One region of the Aquamicrobium ahrensii genome, then DNA from elsewhere that is predicted to be linked to it. Evidence: riboswitches for the same ligand, from Rfam matches in the RefSeq annotation. Region 1 holds a riboswitch; each other region holds the start of a gene.

The links. Region 1 has a riboswitch for cobalamin ahead of ABID44_RS13875 (TonB-dependent receptor). Riboswitches for the same ligand answer to the same signal wherever they lie in the genome.
Region 2: another riboswitch for cobalamin. It lies ahead of ABID44_RS03700 (ribonucleoside-diphosphate reductase subunit alpha); the one in region 1 lies ahead of ABID44_RS13875 (TonB-dependent receptor).
Region 3: another riboswitch for cobalamin. It lies ahead of metE (5-methyltetrahydropteroyltriglutamate--homocysteine S-methyltransferase); the one in region 1 lies ahead of ABID44_RS13875 (TonB-dependent receptor).

Annotation. Positions count from the first base shown of each region.
Region 1 is NZ_JBEPMN010000011.1:90,900-95,040, forward strand. Features, by position in the region: gene ABID44_RS13865 (polysaccharide deacetylase family protein) at 1-539, shown strand, start outside; gene ABID44_RS13870 (asparaginase) at 610-1,629, shown strand; cobalamin riboswitch at 2,038-2,232, shown strand; gene ABID44_RS13875 (TonB-dependent receptor) at 2,335-4,141, shown strand, end outside.
Region 2 is NZ_JBEPMN010000002.1:170,900-175,040, reverse strand. Features, by position in the region: gene ABID44_RS03705 (glutamine synthetase family protein) at 1-961, shown strand, start outside; cobalamin riboswitch at 1,185-1,400, shown strand; gene ABID44_RS03700 (ribonucleoside-diphosphate reductase subunit alpha) at 1,504-4,141, shown strand, end outside.
Region 3 is NZ_JBEPMN010000002.1:161,490-165,630, reverse strand. Features, by position in the region: gene metE (5-methyltetrahydropteroyltriglutamate--homocysteine S-methyltransferase) at 1-1,726, opposite strand, end outside; cobalamin riboswitch at 1,822-2,030, opposite strand; gene ABID44_RS03670 (ABC transporter permease) at 2,107-3,381, opposite strand; gene ABID44_RS03665 (ABC transporter ATP-binding protein) at 3,394-4,059, opposite strand; gene ABID44_RS03660 (hypothetical protein) at 4,062-4,141, opposite strand, start outside.

The sequences.
Region 1 (4,141 bases):
GCTGGGATTTCATGGGGCATGGCTTCGTCCAGCAACCGATGCATCGCCTCGAAGACCAGAAAGCCGCGATCAGCGCGACCATCGAGGCGATCCGCGACTTCACCGGGCGGCCGCCGCGCGGCTGGGAAAGCCCCGGCTTGACGGAAACGGACGAAACGCTCGATCTCCTTGCAGAAGCCGGCATCGAATATGTGGCGGACTGGGTTCTGGACGATCAGCCGGTGTCGTTGCGCACGCGCGTCGGAAACATCGTCTCGGTGCCCTACACTGTTGAGATCAACGATGTCGTGATGACGGCGATCCAGCAGTCGCCGTCTGACGAAATCTACCGCCGCGGCAAGGACCAGTTCGACCGGCTCTATCAGGAAGGAGCGCAGATCCCGCGCGTCATGGCGATATCGATCCATCCCTATCTGACGGGCGCACCGCATCGCATCAAATATCTGGAGATGCTGTACGACTATATTCTGTCCAGGGACGATGTGGTGATGTGGACCGGCGCCGAAATCCTCGACTGGTATCGCGGCCAGATCGGCTGAGCGGAATCGCGAGGCATCGGACCGAAAAGTGAAACCGGCGCGGCGAGGACCGCGCCAGAAGGAGATTGGCATGAGCTTGCCGCGTGTATTGCTTGTCTCGCTGGGTGGCACGATCACCATGACGTCGGCGACCGCGGGAAGCGGGATTTCCCCGACGCTGACGGGTGCGGATCTCGTCGCCGCGGTGCCCGCCCTCAAAGCGCTGGCCGATATCGAGGCCGTGTCTCCGTTTCGCTTGCCGGGCGCATCCCTGACGCTGCCCAATCTGCGCGATGTGGCTGAACTCATCGGCACCCGACTTGCTCAGGACGGGTTCGCCGGGGCCATTGTCGTTCAGGGCACGGACACGATCGAGGAAACGGCGTTTGTGCTTGACCTGCTGGTGCAAAGCGAACGGCCGGTGGTTGTGGTGGGGGCGATGCGCGGCGCGGAAGCGCCGGGGGCGGACGGACCTGCGAACCTGCTGGCGGCGACCATAGTTGCAGCAGACCCGCAGGCCGCAGGCCTTGGAACGGTGGTCGTTCTCAACGACGCAATTCACGCCGCGCGCCGGGTGCAGAAGGTCAGCACCTTCCTGCCTTCAGCATTTGAATCCATGGGGAGCGGCCCGATTGGCCACGTCGTCGAGGGGCGGGTGCACCTTCACATGCGCCCGGCGAGAAAGGCTCCGATCGCCGGGGGCCTGGCGCAGCCGGGCATGCCGGTGGCGCTGGTGACAGCCTGCCTCGGAGATGACGGCCGCGCGCTGCGCCAGCTGCCGGACCTCGGCTATGCCGGCCTCGTGGTGGAGGCCATGGGCGCGGGGCACGTTCCCGATGTGTTGGTGGACCCACTGGCGGAACTGGCGCAAAAAATTCCGGTCGTGCTCAGCACGCGGGTGGCCGCCGGTCCGGTATTCAGGGCCACCTACAATTTCGGCGGTTCGGAAATCGACCTCCTGTCTCGCGGGCTCATTCACGGCGGCGACATCGGAAGCCTCAAAGCGCGGCTGCTGCTGTCGCTCCTCCTCGGAACGGGTGTTCAGGGATCAGATCTCGCCACCGCCTTTTCCGGCTATGCCTCCAGTTGTGCGCCAAGCGCAGCCATTTGAAATCCCTGCAGCAGGCGAAACCGGGTTCTGCGTGCATGTCGGTTTTGCGAGTTGCTCCCGCAATCGTACTGTCATGTCGCCCTCGACGAAGGGAGCCTGGATTTTCCGTCCGGCTCCTTCATCTTCCCTGCCTGAGGCGTCTGGTTGCGGCAAGACGACCATATTGCGGGTGATCGCAGGTTTCGAGCCACCTGCTTTGGCGGGTCCGCCCCCGCAGCAGGGGCCTGTTTCGGCCCATTCGGAAGGCGAGCAATGTGAGGTGTCCGGCCGGCCTGTGAGCAGGCGATCCGACCTTCAAAGAGCCCTCCCCTTACGTGCAGCCAAGCTCCCGATTGGTGGGCATCCTCGGAGTCGAGCCATGGCTTATGCAAAGGGCCTGGCGGTAATTGACTTGTGGACAGTCCGTGCTATCGAGGGTGCGGTTATGGTTCTTTCGTCTACGTCCGGTAGCGAAAGCTAAGAGGGAATCCGGTGGAAAGCCGGAGCTGCCCCGCAACTGTAAGCGGAGAGTGCGCCGTCACTTATTGTCACTGGCTTTGCCGGGAAGACAGACGGTGCGCAACGACCCGTGAGCCAGGAGACCTGCCTGACCGTGGAAGTTCGGTGGGCGGGGTGTACCACTGGAATGTGCAGCATTTGGGCGCGAAAACCGCCTGATGCGGCGCTAGTCTTGCAAGCCCCCGTTGTAAAAAGAGAGGGGGAGCAATGGCTGTCTTCACATATTTCACTGCAAACCGCGTCGTCCGGTACGGACGAAGCTTCGGCGCCCTGCTCGGGCTTGGGGCGGCGATCATCGCCGCTGGAGGGCCGGATCATGCTTTCGGCCAAGCCAGAACCGAACAGAGCACGGAGGATATTGAAAAACCGCAATCTCCCCTGCTGACGCCGGAGGAAGCCATTCTTCTGGAGCGCATCACCGTCACCGCCCAGCGCGGCCCGCATGAACTGTTCAATGTCGCACAGAACGTAACGGTGCTCACCGGCGAGCAGCTCGACAGAAGGGCGGTTCGCGACATCGAGGATATGGTGCGCTACCTACCAGGCCTGAGCGTCGACCGCGAAACCTCGCTCAACAACCCCTATGGCCAGCTCGGCGCCTTCAGCATTCGGGGCGTGGGAGGTAACCGCGTCCAGATACTGGTTGACGGCGCGCGGGTGCAGGAACAGACAATTTATGGCAGCCGCGATTTTGTCGACCCCTTCAATATGCAAGCGGTGGAGATCGTTCGAGGGCCATCTTCCGTGCTTTGGGGCGCAGATGCGCTGGGCGGCGTCGTTTCATTTCGCACGCGTGATCCGCGGGATCTTCTGGCGGGCGGCGAAAAGCCCTGGGCAGGCGAAATCAAGAGCGCCTATGACAGTTTTGACGGCAGCTTCCGCAAGCAGTTCACAGCAGCTGCCGAGCAGGGCGACTTCCAGATGCTGGCGAGTTTCGGTCACCTTTCGGCACATGAACCACGCCTGAGAAATGCCCGCGCTGATGGTGGCATCTGGGGATGTCCGCGCCCGAGTTATTTCGGCTGCGACAAACTGTTCGATGCCGATACCTACGCCTGGAATGCGCTCGGCAAGCTCATCTGGACCCCCGAGGACCACGAATTCCGACTAACGGGAGAATTCTTCAAGCGTCACACCGAAGTCGATCAGGTGTGGGACGCTTTTGCTGCTTCCAGCGGTTATTCAAGCGCCAGCTATCCGCGTGAACTCGACATGCAACGCGTGCGCCTTGCGCTGGAGCACAAATGGACGCTGAACACTCCGTTGGTCGACGAAATCAAGTGGCAGCTGTCCTATTCGCCGCAAAAGCGCGACACGTCCGGCACTCAGACCCGCATCTTCGCCACGCGCACCGACACCTACACGCCTGTGCGCAACTATGGCGAAGCATTTCTTGAGGCGGATTTGCAGCTGACCAGTCGCTTCGAGACAGGCGGTGTTTCGCACAAGCTGATCTACGGCTTCGACGGGGACCTGACTGATTCCTCCTATGACGGCTATAACATCGTCCATCGATCCGACACTGACGCTACGACCATCCAGACCAATCAGGGCTACAATTTCCCCGAGGTGAAGACCCGTCGAGCGGATTTCTATGTCCAGGACGAGATGGAACTGCTGGATGGGCGGCTGAAAATCACCCCCGGCCTGCGCTTTGCGACCTATAGAATCGATCCTACCGCCGACACGGAGTACAATCCGCTTCCAGGCAACGAACCTGAGGTGACAAGCAACACCAGACTTATCAAAAAGCTCGGACTGATCTACGAACTGGATGATAGTTACTCAGTCTACGCCTCCTATGGCGAAGGCTTCAAAATGCCCACTTCACAGCAGATGTTCGTGTCGGCCAACGATCCGTTCATTGGGGGCATCGTTCTGCCAAACCCCCATCTGAAACCGGAATCGGTCAAGAACTACGAACTGGGCATCAGAGGCCTGCTCGACCGCGGAAGCTTCAGCGCCGGCATATTCTATGCCGATTATCAGGACTTCATCCGCGGACCTATGAACC
Region 2 (4,141 bases), on a different contig from region 1:
AAACCTCACGCCGGTGGTCGCCACCGAACTGGAATTCTATCTGGTCGATCCGAAGCCGGCGCGGCCGCGCGGACCGGTCTCGCCGGTCACCGGCCGTCGGCTCGATTCCGACGCCGCCCTTTCCATCGACGAGATCGACGATTTCGAAGGTTTCATGCACGATGTCTATGAAGCCTGCCGGGCGCAGGACATTCCGGTCGATTCGGCGATCGCGGAAAACGGCGTCGGCCAGTTCGAGATCAACCTCAACCATGTCGATGACGCGCTGCGCGCCGCGGACGACGCCATCCTGTTCAAGCGCACGGTGAAGGGCATCGCCCGCCAGCACGGTTTCATCGCTTCCTTCATGGCGAAGCCCTATGGAAAACGTTCGGGCAGCGGGCTGCATGTCCATTTCAGTCTCCAGGACAAGGACGGCGCCAACGTCTTCGACGACGGGACCGTGCGAGGCTCCGACACTTTACGGCATGCAGTGGGCGGATTGCTCGCCGCGATGGCGGAGAGCACGCTGGTGTTCGCGCCCCATTTCAACTCGTACCGCCGCCTGCGTCCGAATTCCCATGCGCCGACCGCAGTGGCCTGGGGCTACGAAAACCGCATGGTGGCTATCCGCATTCCGGGCGGCCCTTCCTCGGCGCGCCGCATCGAACATCGCGTCGCCGGGGCCGACGCCAATCCATATCTTGTGCTGGCCGCGATTCTCGGGGCAGCGCTTATCGGCATCGAAAAGAAGCTGAATCCCGGCGAGCCGGCGACGACAGACGTTTATGAACGCAACCTGCCCAAGTTGCCGCCTGACTGGGCCTCGGCCATCGCCAGTTTCGAAAGCGGCAACCTCGTCGCCGAGATATTCCCCGACGCGTTGCGAGGCTGGCTGGTCGCGTGCAAAAGGCAGGAACTCGAAACCTTTGCGCTGCGAGTCAATAATTTCGAGTTCGAGACCTATCTGGAAGCGGTCTGATCCCGCGCGTCGGCGCAACGGCCGCCGCCCGCACTCCCTGTGTCTATCTTGCGCCGGGTGTTCCGCCCGGCGCCAAAATGCTTCAGCATGGCTGAGGCGACCGAAGCCGCTCGATCATTCCCGCGCCAACATTCATGCACAGGCAGCCTTTGGATAGCGTGGATAAAATCACCCTGCCATTATAATTTCCACGCTAGCTGTTGACAGAAAAAAGCACCCTGATACTAAATGTAGTTGCCATGGTTCCTTTCTGAATCCTTATGGTTCGGCAAGGCTAAGAGGGAAGCCGGTGCCCTTCCGGGGAATTCCGGCGCTGCCCCCGCAACTGTAAACGGTGAGTCGCTGTCTCTTTCGTGTCACTGGCGCCAGAAGCGCCGGGAAGGCCCGACGGCGACGATGATCCGTGAGCCAGGAGACCTGCCCTGACGATGCACGAAACTCGGGCGGGGTGTCCCGGAGGTGCGCCTGCCCGCGCGGCCTGAACCGCGCTTTCCGGCATGCGTCGCCTTCAACGTCCCCGTCCACAGCGCCACGGGGACAAGATGCCGGCGACCACTGCACTCCAGACAAACGGGACCGATGCGGTTCCACCATCCATCGACACCGAAGTCCGCACCCCGACCGAGCCGGGCTACCGCATCATCCGCCGCAACGGATCGGTCACGCCCTTCGATCCGACCAAGATCACCGTTGCGCTGACCAAGGCGTTTCTGGCCGTGGAGGGTTCGGTGGCGGCCGGCTCGCGCCGCGTGCATGACGTGGTCAAGGATCTGACGGAACAGGTCGTGTCTAACCTCATGCGCCGCGTTGGCGAGGGGCGCACCTTCCACATCGAGGACGTGCAGGATCAGGTCGAGCTGGCGCTGATGCGTTCGGAGCACCACAAGGTCGCCCGCGCCTATGTGCTTTATCGCGAGGAGCGCACCCGCGAGCGGGCGGCCGCCAGGGCGTCCACAATCGAGACGGCGGCGCCTTCGCTCCACGTCACCCTCGCCAATGGCGAAAAGGCGGCGCTGGACGAAGACCGCTTCCGCCGCATCGTCGAGGAAGCCTGCGAGGGACTGGAGGCGGTGTCGCCGCAGACGATCCTGACCGAAGCGCTGCGCAACCTCTATGACGGCATCACCGAGGACGAACTGTCGCTGGCGCCGATCCTCGCCTCGCGCACGCTGGTCGAGACCGAACCGAATTACAGCTTCGTTTCCGCCCGCCTGCTGCTCGACCGGCTGCGCCACGAGGCGCTGAGCTTCGTGACCGGCCGCTCCGAGCAGGCCACGCAGGCCGACATGGCCGGGCGCTACGCCACCTATTTCCCCGAATTCATCAGGACCGGCATCGAGGCCGAGCTGATCGACCCCGAACTCGGCCGCTACGACCTGAAGCGCATCGGCGCGGCGCTCAAACCGGAGCGCGACCTGAATTTCCAGTATCTCGGCCTGCAAACCCTCTACGATCGCTATTTCCTGCACACCAAAGGCAAGCGCTTTGAGCTGCCGCAGGCCTTCTTCATGCGCGTCGCCATGGGGCTCGCCATACGCGAGATCGACCGCGAGGCGCGCGCCATCGAGTTCTACAATCTGTTGTCGTCCTTCGACTTCATGTGCTCGACGCCGACCCTGTTCAATTCCGGCACGCTGCGGCCACAGCTCTCGTCCTGCTTCCTCACCACCATCGGCGACGATCTCGAAGCCATCTTCAAGGGTGTCCGGGACAACGCGCTGCTCGCCAAATATTCCGGCGGCCTCGGCAACGACTGGACGCCGGTGCGCGGCCTCGGCGCCCACATCAAGGGCACCAATGGCGAGAGCCAGGGCGTCGTGCCTTTCCTCAAGGTGGCCAACGATACGGCCATCGCCGTCAATCAGGGCGGTAAGCGCAAGGGCGCGGTCTGCGCCTATCTGGAAACATGGCACGTCGACATCGAGGAATTCCTCGATCTGCGCAAGAATACCGGCGACGACCGCCGCCGCACGCACGACATGAACACCGCCAACTGGGTGCCGGACCTTTTCATGGAGCGCGTCGCCGCCGACGGCGAATGGACGCTGTTCTCGCCCGACGAGGTGGTCGACCTGCACGACCTTTACGGCGCAGCCTTCCGCAAGGCCTACGAAGCTTATGAGGAAAAGGCGGCGGCCGGCGGCGTCAGGGTGTATCGCAAGGTGCGGGCGCTCGACCTGTGGCGCAAGATGCTGACCATGCTGTTCGAGACCGGGCATCCGTGGATCACCTTCAAGGACCCCTGCAACATCCGCTCGCCGCAAGGCCATGTCGGCGTGGTGCATTCGTCGAACCTGTGTACGGAAATCACCCTCAACACATCGAAGGACGAGGTGGCCGTGTGCAATCTCGGCTCCGTCAACCTCGCCAACCACGTGGCGCAAAAGGGTCTCGACCTCGACCGTCTGGCGCAAACAGTCGCCACGGCGATGCGCATGCTCGACAACGTCATCGACATCAACTTCTACACAATCCCCGAAGCGCGCGCCTCGAACCTGCGCCACCGCCCGGTCGGCCTCGGCCTGATGGGCTTCCAGGACGCGCTGCAGGCGCTGCGCATCCCTTATGCCTCCGAGGCGGCTATCGAGTTCGCCGATCGTTCGATGGAGGCGATCAGCTATCACGCCATTTCAGCGTCGGTGGAACTCGCCGCCGAGCGCGGCCGCTATCCGAGCTTCGAGGGTTCGCTGTGGTCGAAGGGCATTTTGCCGCTCGATTCCATCCGCCTGCTGGAGGAGGCGCGCGCGGGCGTTGAAATGGACCAGGGCTTCACGCTCGACTGGGACAGCCTGCGCAAGCGGGTGAAGACCACCGGCATGCGCAATTCCAACACCATGGCGATCGCGCCGACGGCGACCATCTCCAACATCTGCGGCGTGGCGCAGTCGATCGAGCCGGCCTATCAGAACCTGTTCGTCAAATCGAACATGTCGGGCGACTTCACCGTGGTGAACGCCGCGCTCGTCCATGACCTGAAAGCCCGCGGGCTGTGGGACGAGGTGATGGTTTCGGACATGAAGTATTTCGACGGCTCCGTCGGCCAGATCGACCGCATCCCGGACGATCTCAAGGCCCTCTACGCCACCGCCTTCGAAATCGACTCCTCCTGGCTGATCGACGCCGCCTCGCGCCGCCAGAAATGGATCGATCAGGCGCAGTCGCTCAACCTCTACATCGCCA
Region 3 (4,141 bases), on a different contig from region 1:
CCGGACCGGTGAGCATGCCCTTGACCGGCCTGTCGGTCAGCGACTGCGCATATTGCCACCAGCGCACGGTCATCGGGTTGGGCCGCGAGACATCACCGAAGATGATCGGAGGGCGCACGTAGCGCGAGCCGTAGCTCTGCACCCAGCCGGCCTGCGTGAAGGCGAAGCCCGAAAGGTGCTCGCCGAAATACTGCACCATGTCGTTGCGCTCGAACTCGCCGTGAACCAGCACGTCGAGCCCGATTTCCTCCTGCCAGCGAATGGCGGCCTCGGTCTGCTTGCGCAGGAAGGCTTCGTAATCGGCAAAGCTGAGTTCGCCCTTCGCATGGGCGGAGCGGGCCTTGCGCACCTCGGCCGTCTGGGGGAAGGAACCGATGGTGGTGGTGGGGAAGCTCGGCAGGTTCAGCTTCTCGCCCTGCTTGCGGCGTCGTTCGGCAAAGGCGCTCTTGCGGCGTGCCATGGCGTCATCCACAGCGGCCAGCCTGCCCTCGACCAGCGGATCGTGGACGCGGAGCGATTTGCGGCGCGAGGCGATGGCATCGGCGCTGGCCTGAAGCGCTTCGGCAACCTCGCCGCGCCCCCCGGACAATGCCCGACCCAGAAGCACGAGCTCATCGAGCTTTTGCGTGGCGAAGGCGAGCCACGACTTCAGTTCCGCATCGAGCGCGGTCTCCAGCTCCAGATCGACCGGCACATGCAGAAGCGAGCAGGACGGGGCGATCTCGATGCGGTCGAGCGGCCAGCCGCAGACCAGCGGCTTCAGGTAATCGAGTGCGGCGGTGAGGTCGGCACGCCAGACGTTACGACCATCGATCAGCCCGAGCGACAGCACCAGATTCTTCGGCGCCAGCCGTGCCACCTGCTCAAGCTGCTCCGGCGCGCGCACCAGATCGATATGCAGGCCCGAGACCGGCAGCGACAGGGCGAGGTCCAGATTGTCACCGAGCGCGCCGAAATAGGTGGCGAGCATGATGCCGAGCGCTGGCACCTCCTCGGAGAAATGGCGATAAGCCGTTTCCAGCGCGGCACGCTCACCGTCATCGAGATCGAGGACAAGGCACGGCTCGTCGATCTGCACCCAGTCGGCGCCGGCCTTGTACAGACGGCCGAGCAGTTCCGAATAGACCGGCAGCAGCTTGGGCAGCAGCGACAACAGGTCGAACTCCTCGCCGCGCGATTTGGCGAGCCGGAGGAACGTGACAGGCCCGAGGATGACCGGGCGGGTGTGGATGCCCAGTTCCTTCGCTTCAAGGAAATGGTCGACAGGCTTGGCGGTGGCAAGCACGAACTGCTGTTCGGGCGCAAGTTCCGGCACCATGTAGTGATAGTTGGTGTCGAACCACTTGGTCATTTCCAGCGCAGAGGTGCTGTGGACATGGCCCGGATGGCCGCAACCCGCATCGCCCTGGCTGCCCCGCGCCATGGCGAAATAGGTGTCGAGCGGCACCTCGCCGCCCGTCCAGCCGTAGCGCTGAGGGATCGCCCCGATCATGACGGCCGTGTCGAGCACATGGTCGTAGAGCGAGAAATCGTTCGAGGGGATGCGCGTCACCCCCTTGTCGCGTTGCTGGCGCCAGTTTTCGGCGCGCAGGCGCTTTGCCGTTTCAAGCAGCGATTCGGCGGTATCCTTGCCAGCCCAGTAGTTTTCGAGAGCGAACTTGAGTTCGCGACGGCGGCCGATACGCGGCACGCCAAGCGTTGCGACGGGAACTGTCGAGATAGCCATTCCATAACCCCGATGGTTGGAGCGTGGTGACCAGAACAGCCGTCGTCGCCCGCCGGGAAAGCAGACGCACCGCGGCCATCGGGACACCCCGCCCGTGGACGTTTTCTGTCATGGCAGGTCTCCTGGCTCACGGGTCATCGCCTGCGCCCGTCTTCCCGGGGCTTTCACCCCAGTGACATGGATGGACGCAGGCTCTCCGCCTACAGTTGCGGGGGCAGCGCCGGCTTTCCTTTCAAAGGCACCGGCTTCCCTCTTAGCTTCAGGGCGTAAAATACCCCGAAGAACCACGACGAGGCGCAGTGTCGTGGTTTCAGTCACCGCTGTCAATATCACATAAAGAAATGTTTATATCGTGATCTGATCTTTTCGGATTTTTCCTATCAGGATCGCAACGCCTGCGCCGGGGTCTGGCGATAAGCGATGAGCGCGGGAAGCAGGGTCGCTGCCGCGCAGGCAACGAGCAGGAAGAGCAGCGTCCACAGGTCCGCCGCCTGGAACTCCACCGGCATGGCCACGCCGCTGTTTCTGGCCAGATAGCCGGATATGGCCCGCACGATCGCATAGCCGATGGCGAACCCGCAGATCACACCGGCCGCGACAAGGATGAAGACCTCCGTCCAGACCATGCCCATCACCACCGGGCGCGGTGCGCCGAAGGCCCTCAGCGCGCCGATCTGGCGGCGGCGCTGGAGCACGTGAACGGCCACCACCATAAGGATCGCCGCCCCGACCAGCGCCTGCGCGCCCATCGCCACGAAGCCGAGGATACGGCGGGCGTCGCCCAGGGTGCCGTAAAGCCTTGTCAGCACTTCACCGGGAAAGACGGCCAGTGTGGTTTCCGTGCGGTACTGCTGGCGCAGATTGTAGGCGTCGGCAATGCTCTTCGGCTTCACGAGAATCGCAGGCACCCCGGGATTGTCAGTGTGCAGCAATTCGGATTCATCGACCGCTTCGCCGGCGAAGCCCGGGCCGTGGTCATGGCCATGATCGTGGGGAACGCTGGCCACAGCGGCCAGCCCTGCCGTCTGCTCCGGCTCATGACCATGATCGTGATCGTGATTGGCGTGGGTGGCCCACACCGACTGGATCGGCACGAGGATGGCCCGGTCCCACGGCGTTCCCGTAGGCGCCATGCGGCCGACCACCCGGTACTCCACATGCGAGTGCACCTCGCCGGCTTCGCCGACCGCCCCGTGGAAGGGATGGAAGCTGTCGCCGATGGCGCGGCTGACCTGCGCGCCGACGATGGCGTCGCCCATGTGGCTGAACCCTTCGCCCTCGCCCAGCCCGCCAAGCATCTCAACCGCGTCGGAGGTCGTGCCCACGATCGGATAACCGGCCACGAAATCGCCGAAGCCGACGGGAACGGCATTTTCCACGCGCGGATCGGCCCGAAGCGCAGCCAGCGTTTCAGGCGGCAGCAGCGGCAGCGGTGCGGGTTGCAGAAAGATCGACGACAGGATGAGCTGCGTTTCCGAACCCGCAGCGCCGACGACCAGATCGAAGGCGGCCGCGGCACGCGCGCTGCCCAGCCGCAATGCGCGCTCCTGCAGCGTGACGGATACGCCGAGCGCCGTCGCCAGCGCGATCAGCAGGGCGAGGATCAGCGCGCCGATCCAGTTGCGGCGAAGGTCGGCAAGAATGAAATGGAACACTTCTTTCTCCGCTCAGGCCGCCAGGCGGCCGTTCTCCAGCCGCAAGGTGCGGCCCATGCGTTCGATAAGCCTGCCGTCATGGCTGGCAACGATCAGCGTCGAGCCGGCCTCCTGTGCCAGTTCGACCAGCAGGTTGGCGACGGCAGCGCCGGATTCGGCATCGAGGCTGGCGGTCGGCTCGTCGGCCACGATCAGGCCGGGCCTGCCGACCAGCGAGCGGGCAACCGCCACGCGCTGCATCTGACCGCGCGACATGGTGCCGACAAGCTGCTCCGGACGCTCGATCCCCACCCTTGCGAGCAATTCCCGGGCCCGCGGCTGCATCCCCGCCGGCAGGCGCAGGTGCGACAGGCGCTGGGGCAGCAGCACATTCGCCTCGGCGGACAGACCGGGAAAGAGATGAAAGTCCTGCATGACGAGACCCACATTGCGGGCACGCCAGCGGTCGCGCCCGCCTTCCGGCAATCCGGCAATGTTTTCGTCATTCCATGCAACGCGCCCCGAGCCGGCCCGCTCCATGCCGGTGACGATGTTGATGAAGGTCGTCTTGCCAGAACCCGAGGGGCCGACAAGCGCCGCCGTTTCGCCCGCAGCGAGGCTGAGCGAAGGCAGATCGAGCGCCGGAACCGGCAATCCCGGATAGCGCACCTGCAGGCCGTCGACGGAAAGCGCCAGCACGTTCAGACCCTCCGGAAATCAGCGCCGACGATGCGCAGCAGGCTGACGAAACCGGTCTCGGGGTCGGTCCAGGAGCCGACCT